2 regions of the Terrabacter koreensis genome follow, and region 1 is predicted to be linked to the other one. Evidence: riboswitches for the same ligand, from Rfam matches in the RefSeq annotation. Region 1 holds a riboswitch; the other holds the start of a gene.

The links. A riboswitch is a leader RNA that binds a small molecule or an ion and turns the genes downstream of it on or off. The one in region 1 is predicted to bind cyclic di-AMP.
Region 2: another riboswitch for cyclic di-AMP. It lies ahead of ACYVNR_RS13870 (C40 family peptidase); the one in region 1 lies ahead of ACYVNR_RS19105 (CHAP domain-containing protein).

Annotation. Positions count from the first base shown of each region.
Region 1 covers NZ_BAAGQU010000012.1:35,553-42,761, reverse strand. The annotation lists gene ACYVNR_RS19135 (S1C family serine protease) at 1-548, opposite strand, end outside; gene ACYVNR_RS19130 (CHAD domain-containing protein) at 657-1,532, shown strand; gene ACYVNR_RS19125 (hypothetical protein) at 1,593-1,832, shown strand; gene ACYVNR_RS19120 (sulfatase family protein) at 1,829-3,331, opposite strand; gene ACYVNR_RS19115 (GNAT family N-acetyltransferase) at 3,366-3,902, shown strand; gene ACYVNR_RS19110 (alkene reductase) at 4,013-5,083, opposite strand; gene ACYVNR_RS19105 (CHAP domain-containing protein) at 5,322-6,179, opposite strand; cyclic di-AMP (ydaO/yuaA leader) riboswitch at 6,183-6,369, opposite strand; gene ACYVNR_RS19100 (sortase domain-containing protein) at 6,631-7,209, opposite strand, start outside.
Region 2 covers NZ_BAAGQU010000005.1:336,422-343,630, reverse strand. The annotation lists gene ACYVNR_RS13880 (sensor histidine kinase) at 1-262, opposite strand, end outside; gene ACYVNR_RS13875 (DUF6326 family protein) at 475-906, shown strand; gene ACYVNR_RS13870 (C40 family peptidase) at 1,320-1,901, opposite strand; cyclic di-AMP (ydaO/yuaA leader) riboswitch at 1,905-2,052, opposite strand; gene ACYVNR_RS13865 (FBP domain-containing protein) at 2,269-2,940, shown strand; partial or broken gene ACYVNR_RS13860 (penicillin-binding transpeptidase domain-containing protein) at 3,180-3,851, opposite strand; gene ACYVNR_RS13855 (transglycosylase domain-containing protein) at 3,734-4,645, opposite strand; tRNA gene ACYVNR_RS13850 (tRNA-Gly) at 4,951-5,024, shown strand; gene ACYVNR_RS13845 (acyl-CoA dehydrogenase) at 5,245-7,107, shown strand.

The DNA.
Region 1 (7,209 bases):
GACGCGATCGTCGCCGGCGTGCTGGTGCCGTCGGAGAAGGCGACGGTGATCGCGGTGGCGCCCTCGACGACGTGCAACGCCGTGAGCACCGTGCCGTCGGCGTTGACGACGACACCGGCGCCGCTGCCCTGCGACTGCCGCCCGGCCGACGTGCCTCGGGTGCTGATGACGACGAGCGAGGGAGCGATCGCGGCGTGCGCGACGCTCGCGTCGGCGGGTGCCGCGGCGTCGGCCTCCGCCTGGCGCTCCAGCCCCTTCTGCACGGTCAGGTCGACGTCGCGCTGCGTGATGGGCGCAGGGCTCGGCGGGCGCGTGACGGCATACGTGGTCACTGCCGCCGCGACGAGGACGAGGACGGCCACGCACCCCCACACCCAGCGCGGGGCCGCCGCCAGCCGGCGGCGGGTGCGCTGCCACGACCCGTCTGGTGGTGGCGGCTCGGCAGCCTCGACCGCTGCCCCGGGTGGCGCGAGAAGGCGGGCGCGCAGGGGTGGCCCGGCGCCAGGGGCGGCGGTGTCGACTGCAGGGGGAGCGGTGACCCGTGCCACCTTTTCGACTGTACGTTTCGATCGCCGTGAGCGGCAGGGGTCCGTTGAGGGTTCACAGGTTCCGCCGAAGGGGTGGCTCGCGGTCCCTGCCACGGGTAGGAATGGCGTATGCCGTCCGCCGCGTCCCTGGTGCGTCAACGCCTCGCGGAGCAGCGGGAGGCGCTCGCCGTGGCCGAGCAGGCCCTGGGCGCCGGCGAGCCCGAGGGGCTTCACGACGTCCGCGTGGCCATCCGCCGCATCCGTTCGGCGCTCGCGACCTTCCGGCCGGTGCTCGAGCGCTCGGCCACCGACCCGCTGCGCGACGAGCTGCGGTGGGTGTCGGTGCTGCTGGGGCGCGCCCGCGACGTCGAGGTCGTCATCGAGCACACGGAGGCGCTGCTCGCTGACGCCGAGCCGGTGGGCCTCGACGACGCCGTCAGCGGGTTGCGCGCGCGCCTGCGCCTCGACCTCACGGCCGCCGGCGACGTCGTCGACGAGACGCTGGCCTCGACGAGGTATGCCGCGGTGCTCGGTCTGCTCGACGCAGTCGTAGGCGACCCTCCGGTCACGGCTGCCTCGGATCGCGGCGGCAAGGGTTTCGCCCGCAAGCGGGTCGAGCACGACCTCGACCGTGTCGTCGAGCGGATCGCCCTCGTGCGGGCCGCCGGCGACGCGGACGAGCAGGCGACCCGGCTGCACGACGTGCGCAAGGCCGCCAAGCGGTTGCGCTACGCGGCCGAGGCAGCCGCTCCCGTCGCAGGGTCGCGCATCCGCGAGATCGAGGAGGTGGCCGAGGCCACCCAGGACGTCATCGGCCTGCACCACGACGCGACCGTGACGCGCGCGACGCTGCGGCACCTTGCGCTCGACGTCGACAGCGGCGAGGCCGCGGCCTTCCTCCTCGGTCACCTCGACGCTGACGAGCAGCGGGTCCTGCGCGACCTCAGGTCACAGTCGCTGGATGCGCTCGACGCGCTCGAGAAGCTGGCGAAGCACCGTGGCTGACGCCGCCCACGGGCCGTCGGGGCCGCCGGATCGAGTCTGCCGGAACGCCGTGGTCGCCGCGTGAGTCCCACTGGCATGGACGTGGACCTCACCTGCCCGATCTGCTCCGCACCGGCGATGACGCCCGGCGAGATCGTCGGTCGTTCGCCGGGTGTGAAGTTCAAGGAGCAGGGGGGCGGCCTGCTCGGCGACCTCACCGGGGTGCCCGTCACCCGAGGGGTCTTCAACCACAGTGCCCGAGCCCTTCGCTACGGCTCCTGCGGGACCATCGTGGTCCCTCCGGCCGGGCGAGCGCCCTAGCCGCTGACCACTCCCTCGGCGACAAGTCGCGGGACCGGCTGCTCCGGGTGTGGCTCGTCACCGACCGCCTTCTGCGCGAACCACATCCGTGCCTCGAGCTGCTCGCGGACCGTGGCGTGCGCCGGGTCGTCGGCGACGTTGTGCAGCTGCTCCGGGTCTCGCACGTTGTCGTAGAGCTCCCACTCGGCGGGGAAGCGCCGGTCGGAGCAGCCGGGCAGGCCGAGTCCGTCGTTGTAGAAGTGGATGAGCGTGTGCTCGCGGGTGCGGTAGCCGTAGTGGGCGCCGACCTGGTGGCTGCTGTCGTCGTGCATCCAGTAGCGGTAGTAGAAGCCCTCGGCGTCCGGATCCTGCTGGGGCTCAGATGATCCCGTCAGCTTGCCCCAGAACGACCGGCCCTGCATGCGCGCCGGGACGGTCACGCCCGCGGCCTCGAGCAGCGTGGGCGCGATGTCGGCGTTCGTGACGATGCGGTCGAACGAACGGCCGGTCGGGATGGCCGCCGGGTAGGAGAGGACGAACGGCATGCGGATCGACTCCTCGTACATGAACCGCTTGTCGAACCAGCCGTGGTCGCCGAGGAAGAAGCCCTGGTCGGAGGAGTAGATGACGATCGTGTCGTCGAGGTCGCCGCGCTCACGCAGCCAGTCGGTGACCCGACCGACGTTGTCGTCGACGGAGGCGACGCACGCGAGGTAGTCCTCCATGTATCGCTGGTACTTCCACAACGCTTCCTCGTCGTGGGAGAGGCCTTCCGGCACAGGCTGTTTGAGGTCCTCGGCCGTCAGGTGCTCGGCGATCCGCATCGCGGCACGGCGGGCCGTGTCCGAGCGGCCCGACAGGTCGTCGGTGAACGTCGCCGGCACGGGGATCAGCCCGTCCACGCCGGGCGCGCCCACGGCATACATGCCCTCGTGCTCGGCGTCCGGCTCCCACGACCGGTGCGGCGCCTTGTGCCACACGAGCACGCACCACGGCTCGTCGCCCTCCAGACTCTCGACCCAGCGCAGGGCGAGGTCGGTGATGAGGTCGGTGACGTAGCCCTGCTCGACGCGCAGCCCGTCGGCCGTGAGGAAGCGTGGGTCGTGGTACTCGCCCTGGTCGATGAGGGCCTCCCAGTGGTCGAAGCCCTGCGGGTCGTGGCTCACACCACCGGTCGAGCCGTCGCCCATGTGCCACTTGCCGACGAAGGCCGTGCGGTAGCCGGCCTCGCGCAGTGCCGTGACGAACGTCGGCTGCGATGCGTCGATCGGGGTGTCGAGGGTCGTCACGCCGTTCACGTGGCTGTAGGTGCCGGTGAGGATCGTCGCCCGGCTGGGCGCACAGAGCGAGTTCGTCGCGAAGAGGTTGTCGAGCCGCGCGCCCGACGTGGCGACCGCGTCGATGTGCGGTGTGCGGTTGACGACCGAGCCGTAGGCGCCGATCGCGTGGGCGGCGTGGTCGTCGCTCAGCACGAAGACGATGTTGGGGCGCCGGCTCGGCGGGGTCGGGGCAGTGCTCATCGGCTCCACGCTAGACGCGGCCTAGCATCGGCGCATGCAGCACCCCATCGTGCGAGACGCGACGGCCGATGACGCCGCGGCGGTCGCCGCCGTCTACGCGCCGTACGTCACGGGCACGTCGATCACGTTCGAGACGGACCCACCGAGCCCCGACGAGATGGGCCGGCGCATCGCCGCGGCCCAGCGCTCGCACGCGTTCCTCGTGCTGGAGGACGCCGGCGAGGTCGTCGGGTACGCCTACGGCGGGCCGTTCAAGGAGCGCGCGGCCTACCGCTGGTCGTGCGAGGTGTCGGTCTACCTCGGGATGGACCGCCGGGGCCGCGGCGGCGGCCGCCGGCTCTACGAGGAGCTGCTGCGGCGCCTGGCCGATCGCGGCTACCGCATGGCCGCGGCCGGCATGACCCAGCCGAACGTGCCGAGCGGGCGGCTGCACGCAGCCATGGGCTTCGAGACGGTCGGGACCTACCGCGACATCGGCCACAAGTTCGGCGCCTGGCACGACGTCACGTGGGTGCAGCGCCGGCTCGGTGACCCCACACCTCCTGGCCAGGACCCGCCCGAGCCCACCTGAGCGTCAGGAAGTGAGCACTCGACGAAAGCAGCGTCGAGTGCTCACTTCCCGACGTGAGGAAACGGGCGCTCGACGAAAGCAGCGTCGAGTGCCCACTTCCCGACGGCGTGTCAGGGGAGGCTGGGGTAGTCCGTGTAGCCCTCGGCGCCGCCGCCGTAGAAGGTGGCCGGGTTCGGCTCGTTGAGCGGGGCACCCTCGCGCCAGCGGCGGGCGAGGTCCGGGTTGGCGAGGAACTCGCGCCCGACCGCGACGGCGTCGCCGAGGTCGCGCTCGAGGATGTCCTCCACCTCCGCGAGGCCGGTCACCGAGGCGAACCCGGTGTTGAGGATGACGGGCCCGCCGAACCGCTTGCGCAGGTTGCGCACCAGGTCGGACTCGGGGTCGCCGAGGATGCTGAGGTAGGCGAGGCCGAGCGGCGCGATGCCCTCGACGAGCGTCTCGTAGGTCGCGGCCGTCTCCAGCTCGTCCTCCTCGAGCACGCCCTGGATGTTGTGCGCGGGCGAGACCCGGATGCCGACGCGGTCGGCGCCGATGGCCTCGGCGACGGCCTTCGTGATCTCGATCGTGAGGCGGGCCCGGTTCTCGGGCGACCCGCCGTACGCGTCGGAGCGCTGGTTGCTCGACGGGGCGAGGAACTGGTGCGGGAGGTAGCCGTTGGCGGCGTGCACCTCGACGCCGTCGAGGCCGGCTGCGATCGCCTGACGGGCCGCGTGGACGTACTCCGCCACGAGCGCGGGGATCTCGTCGGTCTCGAGGGCCCGCGGGACGGCATACGGCTGCTCGCCCGACGGCGTGACGATGGAGCCCGGCGCGGCGATGGCGCTCGGGGCGACGCTCTCGAGCCCGCCCTTGTTGTCGGGGTGCGCGACCCGGCCGGCGTGCATGAGCTGCACGACGACGTGGCCGCCGCCCTGGTGCACGGCGTCGGCGACGAGGCGCCAGCCGGCGACCTGCTCGTCGGAGTGCATGCCGGGGGTGTCGAGGTAGCCCTGGCCGACGGCGCTCGGCTGGGTGCCCTCGGTGATGATGAGGCCGGCGCTCGCGCGCTGGCCGTAGTACTCGGCGTTGAGCTCGGTCGGTGCCTGGCCGGCGCCGGCGCGGTTGCGCGTCAGCGGGGCCATGACGAAGCGCTGGGGGAGGTCCCAGCGGCCGATGCGGATGGTCTCGAAGGCCGTGGACACAGGCCTGCTCCTCACGTTGTCGGGGATGGTCGGCGGCTCGCTCCCGCGCCTCGATGCAGTGCGGTGGAGCCTTCAACTACGTGGGCGACAAGTCGGACAGGAGAGCTGTCATTCCCGTCGTCGCCGGATGTGACGAGCGGAACGCTCCCTGGACGGTCCGGGCACGACGAAGGGGAGGATGCCGTCGGCATCCTCCCCTTCGCGACGAGCGCTCAGACCGCGGGGGTCTGCGCGTGGGTCACGGCGCGTAGATGTACTTCATGCCCGGACCGTCGGTGAGGGTGCGGGTGTTGTAGTTGTACGGGCCGGCGAGGGCGTTCATCTCGATGATGGTGACCTCGTTGCCGTTGACGGCGGTGACCCAGGCGACGTGGCCGACGCTGGAGGAGCCGTGCACGCCGGGCTGCATGACGAGGATCGAGCGGGTGCGCGGCGTGCCGGTCACGGTGTAGCCCGCGCTGGCGGCGCCGGAGGCCCACTCCATGGCGTTGCCGGTCCAGCCACCGGGGTAGTAGCCCTCGGACGCGTGCCACTTGGCGAGCGCGCCCCAGGTGCACTGGCCCTTGGTGGCCCAGTTGTAGGAGGAGCGCATGCCGGAGGAGGCGCTCGGGACCGAGCCGTTGCTGACCGACTTGGTCGTCGACGTCGTCGACGTCAGCGTGCGGCGGGTGAGGTCACGCGAGGCGCGCTCGGCGGCGGCCTTGCGCTCGGTGGCGGCCTTGGCGGCGGCGGCCTTGGCAGCAGCGCGCTCGGTCTTGACCTGGATGTCCTCGATGACGCGCGGCTTGGTGGCCGTCGCGCGCTGGGTGACAGCCTTCTGCGCAGCCGGCGCGTAGCCGATCTTCGCCAGGGCGGTCGAGGCGGCGGGGACGGCGCCGGTGGTCGGGCCGACGGCAGCAGCACCGGCGGTCGTGCCGGACAGCGGCTCGGCGCTCGCGGGGTTCGCGAACGAGGCGACGAGGCCACCGGTGGCCGCGACGAACACGGCGCCCTTCATGGCCGGCTGAGCCGTCTCGCGGGCGAGGATCTTGAGCTCGTTGAGGGGGTTGTGGCGGCCAGGCGCACGATGGCGGCCGCGGATGATCTCGTTGTTCACACGTGTACCTCTCCGCGCCTACGAAGTTAGCTGTCGGGTTCGGGCGGAAAGGTGCCCGGCTCTCCCCCGGTCCGCGACGAGTCGCGATCCGGGCGAGTACTTCACCCCAAGGACGTCCGGAGTCGTGGCGCCGGACGCCCGGAGAAACGTGTGGTTCCTCCGCTCCTGTCACAAGGTTTGCTCTCGCTCGTCAGGCGGTGACAGGACTAGGCGGTCCACCTCGCGAGCGCCCGACCAGGTGGCCGGACCCTCGGAAGAGTAGACGACGTTGCGGGCAAAAGTCACGTTGAGGTAACGGGGACTCGCCGGAAAGTTCGTTGAAGGTCCGTTTTGGGCGTCTTTACCCGCGGCATACCTTCGCGCCTTGTGACGCGAGTCACATGACTCACGCGTGACCGGCTCGAGAGGGCCGACCCCTTGGCTGCGAGTGGTCACGGGTGGTCGAGCGCGCTCAGGAAGCGCTCGTGAGGTGGCCGAAGACGATGACGTTGTCGCGGTACTCGTTGCGGCTGTCGGTCGGCCCACCGCACGTCACGAGGCGGATCTCGGCACGTCGGAAATCGCTCCGGTAGACGAGGTCGGTCGGGAAGCGCGACTTCTCGTAGGCCGCGACCTTGTCGACGGTGAAGACGAGGTGCGAGCGGTCGCGGCGCGTGACCTCGATGACGTCGCCCGCCTTGACCGCGCCGAGGCGGTAGAAGACTCCGGGAACGCCGGACGGTGTGTCGACGTGGGCGGCGATCACGGAGGAGCCGAGCTGTCCGGGGGTCGGGCCCCCGTCGTAGAGCCCGACCTCCTGGGCGGTGCCGGGCACTGAGATCGTGCCGTCAGGCTGGACCCCGAGCGGCACGAAGGTGCGCGAGCGGACGCCGATGGAGGGGATCTCGAGCAGGGTGGGCTCCGAGGCCGCCAAGGGGCCGCCCTGCAGAGTGCCCGCAGGCGCGGCCCCCGAGGTGCCTGGTCTCCCCGCCGCCCGCGTCCCACCCTGACCGGGGGACACCGACGGTGCGGGGGAGTCGGAGGCTGTCGC
Region 2 (7,209 bases), on a different contig from region 1:
GCTGGAGCACCGACAACAGCCCGGCGACGCCCCACCCCACCACGGCGGCCGTCAGGGGGCGCGCCCGCCGCCAGAGCAGGGCAGGCACCAGCGCCAGGGCGAGCACCGTCACGAGCGGTCGCCAAGCCAGGCCCGGCCGAACGATGCCCTCGGCCACGGCTGCGGCCGCGAACGCACCCACCAGCAGCCGATCGAGGCGACTGACGGGTGGGGCGTCAGCAGGCCGCGGCTCGTGCCAGATGGGGCGCCGGACAGTGACCACGGCTCCAGCCTAGGGATCCGAGTGGTTCGGCGGACCGGCCGAAAGAACGAGACAAGGACCGTGCCATCGGCCGGCCAGCCACAGCCTTCGGTCCGATGTGTCCGCCGCCGGACTCAGCGATCGTGGACCCACCCATCCCCACCACGACCACGGAGCCCACGATGAGAACACGTCAACCCACCACCGCGACGCTGGAAGACCAGCGGATCCCGGTGAGAGCCAAGCTCGCCGCAACGTGGACGAGCTTCATGTTCCTGTACGCCTATGTGGACATCCTCAACTTCTTCACTCCTGGCGTCGTCGAAGACATCCTCGGCGGCAAGGTCTTCGAGTTCGAGCTGTCGCAGACCTTCTCGACCACGTCGCTGGCCCTGGTGAGCGTCCCGATCCTGATGGTCGTGCTGTCGATGACGCTGCCCGCCCGGGCGAGCCGCATCACGAACCTCACCGTGGCCTCGCTCTACGTGCCCGTCACGGCCTTCAACGGGCTGGGCGAGACCTGGGTGTACTTCTACGGCCTCGGGATCGCTCTGGAGCTGGTCCTCCTCGCCCTCATCGTCCGGCACGCCTGGACGTGGCCCCGCACCGCACCGTCGGCGACCACGCCGACCGGTCCTGGCCGGGAAGCTGTGCGCTCCCGGTAACCCGTGAGCGTGCCCGTCTGCCGTTCCGCCGTATGCCGTCACCTCGGGGGGCGCAGGCGGCGGCACTCCACGTCGGAGCCGCAGGTCAGGCCGCTCACCTGACCTGCGGCTCCTTTCCTTCCGGTCCTTGCGTCCGTCGCGGCCCTGTTCGTCGTCACGGTCGGCCCCGGGGAGGGTGACCGCATGGAGGACGACGGCGTGGCGACCGGTGGCTCCGAGCGGGTCGTGAGGGGGGTTGACCCGCCGGCGTCCCGGACGGCCGCCACCACCTGGGCGCGGGCACGGGCCCGGCGCGACGGTGGACCGGACGACCTCTCGGCGGACGACACGCTGCCGGGCGTCGAACGCCGCTTCGTCCGGCGCCTCGACCGAGCCACCGGTCGAGGCGCCCCGGCGAGGAGGCCTGGGCCTGGCTAGCGGACCCGGCCGGCCACCCACGCGGACGTCCAGAGCTTCGAGAGCTGCACGCGCTGGCCCGGTCGCGGCGAGTGCCAGACCTTGCCGCTACCGGCGTAGACGCCGACGTGGTAGGCCCGTCCGCCGCGCATGAAGAAGACGAGGTCACCGGCCAGGATGTTGGACTTCGCCACCCGGACGGTCTTCAGGCGCTGCGCGTTCGCGGTGCGGGGCAGCGCGACGTGGAGCTTGGTCCGGTAGACGTAGTAGATGAGGCCGGAGCAGTCGAACGCGTACGGCCCCGCTGCGCCCCAGCGGTAGGGCTTGCCGCGCTGGGCGGCGGCGATGCGCAGGGCCTGCAGGCGGCGCGGCACCGTCGCGATGGGGGCGGTGGCCACGTCGACCGCCTTGTTCGTCGCGGCCTTGGCGCTCGGGGCGGGGGCGGCTGCGGGCGGCGCCGTCGTGGAGGCCGGCGGTGCGCCGCCGGTCCCGAGGACGAGGGCGGCGCCGAGGAGCGGGGTGATGGCGAGGGACTGGAGCGGCAGTCGACGTGCGGGGCGCCGGTGGCGCCCGGGGCGTGCAGGACTCGTAGCGGGCATGGTCGGTCTTCCTTCCCACGCCTTCGAGGTGAGCTGTCGGGTTCGGGCAGAAGTGGCCCGGCCGCGTGTCGCGGCTTCACCCCAAGGACCGGTCCTAGCCGGCCCAGAAAGTGGGTCCCCCGCTCCTGTCCGTGTGATGCGCTGCTGCCCCAGCCGGCGGACAGGACTCGGCGTACCGGCGGGCCGGCCGGGGAGGACCCCGGCCGATGAACTGCATCGACGGTCGCAGACGATCGTTGAACCGTGTAGGTCACGGCTCGATATCGGCAGATGTTGCCGAGACAAAACACCCTGAAGCCGGGCTTTGGGGCGTCGACGCACGAAACCTCTGAAAACGAGTGGACGGTCGGAGGGGGCCTGGCACACCATGGACGCTGCTCCGTCCTCGGAGCCGTCGGTCGAGTCGTCGTCGGACGTCAGGAGTCAGCGGGAGCGCCCGCGGAGAGGTGGGTGGCCGGCATGGCCTGCTCAGCGGTCACGGTCCCGCGCCACCTCCCCCACCCCGGCTGACCGGGCCATCCGGTCCTGCCCGACCGACAGGAACACCGTGAAACCACTGACAGACAACGAGATTCGCGCTGCCCTCGTGAACTGCTCGCGCCGCGAGGCGAAACAGGCCAGCGTCCCCAACGATCTCGACGCGCTCCCCTGGGAGCAGCTCGACTACCTGGGCTGGGTCGACCGCAGCAACCCCCAGAGGGCGTATGCCGTCGTGCCCGTCGACGACGACGCCGTGGCGTTCGTGCTGCGCGCGTCAGGGCGGACGCGCACGGCGAGCGCGATGTGCGCCTGGTGCGAGGACGTCTTCGCCACTGCTGACGTGCGGCTGTGGGTTGCGAAGCGGGCCGGTGCGGCCGGGCGCGAGGGCAACAGCCTCGGGACGCTCGTGCACGCCGACTTCAGCTGCTCGCAGCACGTGCGCCGGCTGCCGAACGCGATGGAGGGTGGCCTCGACCCGACATCCCTCGTGGAGCGTCGGATTGACGAGCTGCGTTCGCGCTCAACGGCTTTCGCCCGACGGGTGCGCGACGGCTCATAGGCCTTCAGGGCATCGGCTCGACGGGCTGGCCCGACAGCACGCCGTCCATGATCCGGCGCCAGATCGGCGCCGCGTAGCAGGCGCCGGTCATGGACGTGCACGACTTCCCCGCCATCGACACGTCGAACATGCGCCGGGTGGGGTTCACCGGGTTGCCCACCCACACCGCGGTGGCGAGCTGGGGGGGTGTAGCCGACGAACCACGACTGGGCGTTGCCGTCGGACGTGCCGGTCTTGCCGGCGGATGGCCGTCCGGGCAGCTGGTTGAGGGCGCCCGACCCGTGCGTCATGTTGTACTCCAGGTACTGCGTCGCCTGGTCGACGGCGCGCGGGTCGGCCACCCGCCGACAGTCCGGGGGTGGAGCCCAGAGGGTGCGCCCGCCCTGGACGACGCTCGTCACCGGGTGCACGTCGCACAGGGTGCCGTGGTCGGCGAGCCCTGCGTAGGCCTCGGCCATGGTCTGCGGCGACACTGCCTGCGCGCCGAGCACCACCTGCGGCGGGTAGGTGCCGAGGGGCTGCCCGTCGCCGCCGTGGATGCCGAACGCCGTCATCGTCGAGTGGATCGCGCAGACCCCGATGGGGCTCGCGAGGGCGACGAAGGCGGTGTTGGTCGACTGCGCCGTCGCCTGCCGCAGCGACATCGAGCCACCCTTCCACGGCTCGTCGTTGTAGACCGACCACGTGCCGCCGACGCCGCACGGCGGGGGAAACTGCTTGGCACTGAAGGTCGCCGGGCGGTGATTGTCGGCCGCCGGCGCGTCGACGGAGGCGTGGGTGCCGAGTCCCTGCTTCATCGCGGTGACGAGCGCGAAGGCCTTGGCCGTCGACCCGAACTGGAAGCCGCCCGAGCCGCCGTAGCGTCGGTCCACGGCGTAGTCCACCTCCGTCGCGCCGGGACCCGAGCCGTATGCCGTGTCCTGGCCGAGGCCCAGCACCGCGCCGGTGCCGGGCTCGGTGACGAAGGCGGCTGCGGCGACCCCGAGGCTGTTGCGCTCGGGTGCGACCTGGCGCAGCGACGCGTCGTGAGGTCACGCGAGAGCGGGCGTGCCACGGCAGCGGCATACTGCCTCGGTGTCAGCTCGTCGAGCGCCCTCATCCGCGCCAGCACGACGTTGCGGCGGGCCTGCGCCGCCCGTGGGTGGTGGGCGGGGTCGGTGGTGCTCGGGCTCTGCACGAGTCCGGCCAGGGTGGCCGCCTCGGTGAGGGTCAGCGCGCTCGCGTGCACGTCGAAGTAGTGGCGCGCGGCCGCCTCGACGCCGTACGCGCCGTCGCCGTAGTAGGCGAGGTCGAGGTAGCCCTGGAGGATCTCGTCCTTGCTCCACGATCGCTCGAGGGCGACGGCGTAACGCAGGTCTTCGAGCTTGCGAGGGATCGTCTTTGCGATGGCCGCGCGCGCCGCCGCGGTCTGGCCATCGCGCAGCGCCTGCGCCTGGAGCGACAGCTTGACGAACTGCTGGGTCAGTGTCGACGCGCCTTCCGACGCCTGTCCGGTGCGCAGGTCCTCGAGGACGGCTCGCGCGAGGCCCTGTGGGTCGATGGCGCCGTGGTCGTAGAAGCGGCTGTCCTCGATCGCGACCTGCGCGGTGCGCATGACGGGCGCCACCTCGGAGAGGGGCACGACGACGCGGTCCTCGTCCTGGGGAGTCGCGATGACCGACCCGTCCGCTGCGAGGATGTGTGAGCCCTGCGCCGGCTGCGCCATCGTGAAGGTGCTTGGCAGGGCCAGGAAAGCGTCGCTGCCGGCATTCGTCAGCCCGCCGAGGGCCGCGACCGCAGGCGTCCAGAGGCCTGCGGCCAGCAGCCCGACGGCCACGGCGGCGGCGACGAAGGCGCTCAGGGTGCGCCCTGCCCGCCCGAGGTCACCTCGCCGTCTGGTCACGCACGACGATAGGCGCCCGGTGCCGACGGTGCGCTGCACGCCGGCTGGGAGTCGGCTGCGACCGGGCGGCCGACGGGCGCGCCCGTTTGGACGACGGCACCCGACTGTTGCTACGGTTGCGACGCCTCGCAGGCGTAGTTCAGTAGCAGAACAGCCCTCTTCCAGAGGGAAGACGTACGTGCAATTCGTGCCGCCTGCTCCAACGCGAAGGGCCCGGTCCGGCGACCGGGCCCTTCTGCTGTCCCGGCGCTGCGCCAGCCGGACGAGCATCCGGACGAGCAGCCGGACGAGCGTGGCGCAACCGTGACCTGACCCCCTTGCCATTCGTTACCGGTCAGTAGCATCATGGAAGTGACCGGCCAGTAACTTGGCGCGCCCGCCGACGCGGACGCACGACGAGCGACAGAACGTGGAGGGTCCCGATGGGCCACTACAAGAGCAATGTGCGCGACCTCGAGTTCAACCTCTTCGAGGTGTTCAACCGTCAGGACGTGCTCGGGCAGGGCATCTACGCCGACGTCGACGTCGACGCGGCGAAGGACATCCTCCGTGAGGTCTCGCGCCTGGCCGAGAACGAGCTGGCCGACAGCCTGCTCGACAGCGACCGCAACCCGCCGGTCTACGACCCCGCCACCCAGACCGTGACGATGCCCGACTCGTTCAAGAGGTCGTTCAAGGCGTACGTCGACGGCGACTGGGGCAACCTCGACGTCCCGGCCGAGCTCGGCGGCATGGTCGTGCCCGCCTCGCTGCGCTGGTCTGTCGCCGAGATGGTGTGCGGCGCCAACCCGGCCATCCACATGTTCACGGCGAGCTACTCCTTCGCCAACCTGCTGTGGCACCTCGGCACCGACGACCAGAAGAAGCTCGCCAAGCACGTCGTCGACAAGGCCTGGCACACCACGATGGTGCTCACCGAGCCCGACGCCGGCTCCGACGTCGGCGCCGGCCGCACCAAGGCCGTGCAGCAGCCCGACGGCACGTGGCACATCACCGGCGTCAAGCGCTTCATCACCTCGGCCGAGTCCGACATGGTCGACAACGTCGTCCACTTCGTGCTCGCCCGGCCCGAGGGCGCCGGTCCCGGCACCAAGGGCCTCAGCCTCTTCATCGTGCCGAAGTACCACGTCGACCTCGAGACGGGTGAGCTCGGCGAGCGCAACGGCGCCCACGTCACCAACGTCGAGCACAAGATGGGCCTCAAGGTCAGCACGACGTGCGAGGTCACCTTCGGCGAGCACGAGCCGGCCGTCGGCACCCTCCTCGGCGACGTCCACGACGGCATCGCGCAGATGTTCAAGGTCATCGAGAACGCGCGGATGTTCGTGGGCACCAAGGCGATCGCCACGCTCTCCACCGGCTACCTCAACGCGCTCGAGTACGCCAAGGAGCGCGTCCAGGGCGCCGACCTCACGCAGATGACCGACAAGTCGGCCCCGCGCGTCACCATCACCCACCACCCCGACGTGCGCCGCTCGCTCATGCTGCAGAAGGCGTACGCCGAGGGCCTGCGCGCGCTGGTCGTCTACACCGCGAGCCAGCAGGACACCGTCAACCAGGCCCAGGCGGGCAACCCGGCCGCGCCGCTCGAGAAGGGCTCCGACGCCGAGCTCGCCAACAAGATCAGCGACCTCATGCTGCCGATCGTCAAGGGCCTCGGCTCCGAGCGAGCCTGGGTGCTGCTCGGCACCGAGTCGCTCCAGACCTACGGCGGCTCGGGCTTCCTGCAGGACTACCCGATCGAGCAGTACGTCCGCGACGCCAAGATCGACACCCTCTACGAGGGCACCACGGCCATCCAGGGCCTCGACTTCTTCTTCCGCAAGATCGTCCGCGACAAGGGCCAGGCCCTGCAGCACATCGCCGGTCAGATCCAGGAGTTCGCCAAGGACCTCGGCGGCTCGCTCGACACCGAGCGCGAGCTGCTCGGCAAGGCTCTCGAGGACATCCAGGGCATCGTCGGCACGATGATCACGACGCTCATGCAGAGCGACCCGCGCATGGGCGGCGAGGTGGCCAACCTCTACAAGGTCGGCCAGAACACCACGCGCCTGCTGCTCTCGGCCGGTGACCTCGTCGTCGGCTGGCTGCTGCTGCGCCAGGCCGAGGTCGCGCAGGCAGCCCTCGACGGCGGCGCCTCCGGCAAGGACGCCGACTTCTACCGCGGCAAGGTGGCGGCGGCCTCGTTCTACGCCAAGAACGTGCTGCCCAAGATCGCGGCCGAGCGCGCCATGGCCGAGGCGACCGACAACGACCTCATGGACGTCCCCGAGTCCGCCTTCTGACCCGATCGAGAGAACGTTCCGTCACCCCGGTGACCGGTCGGGAGAACAGTTCGTCCCACGTGTGGGTGGGACGAACTGTTCTTTCGATTCAGGGGGCGGGTG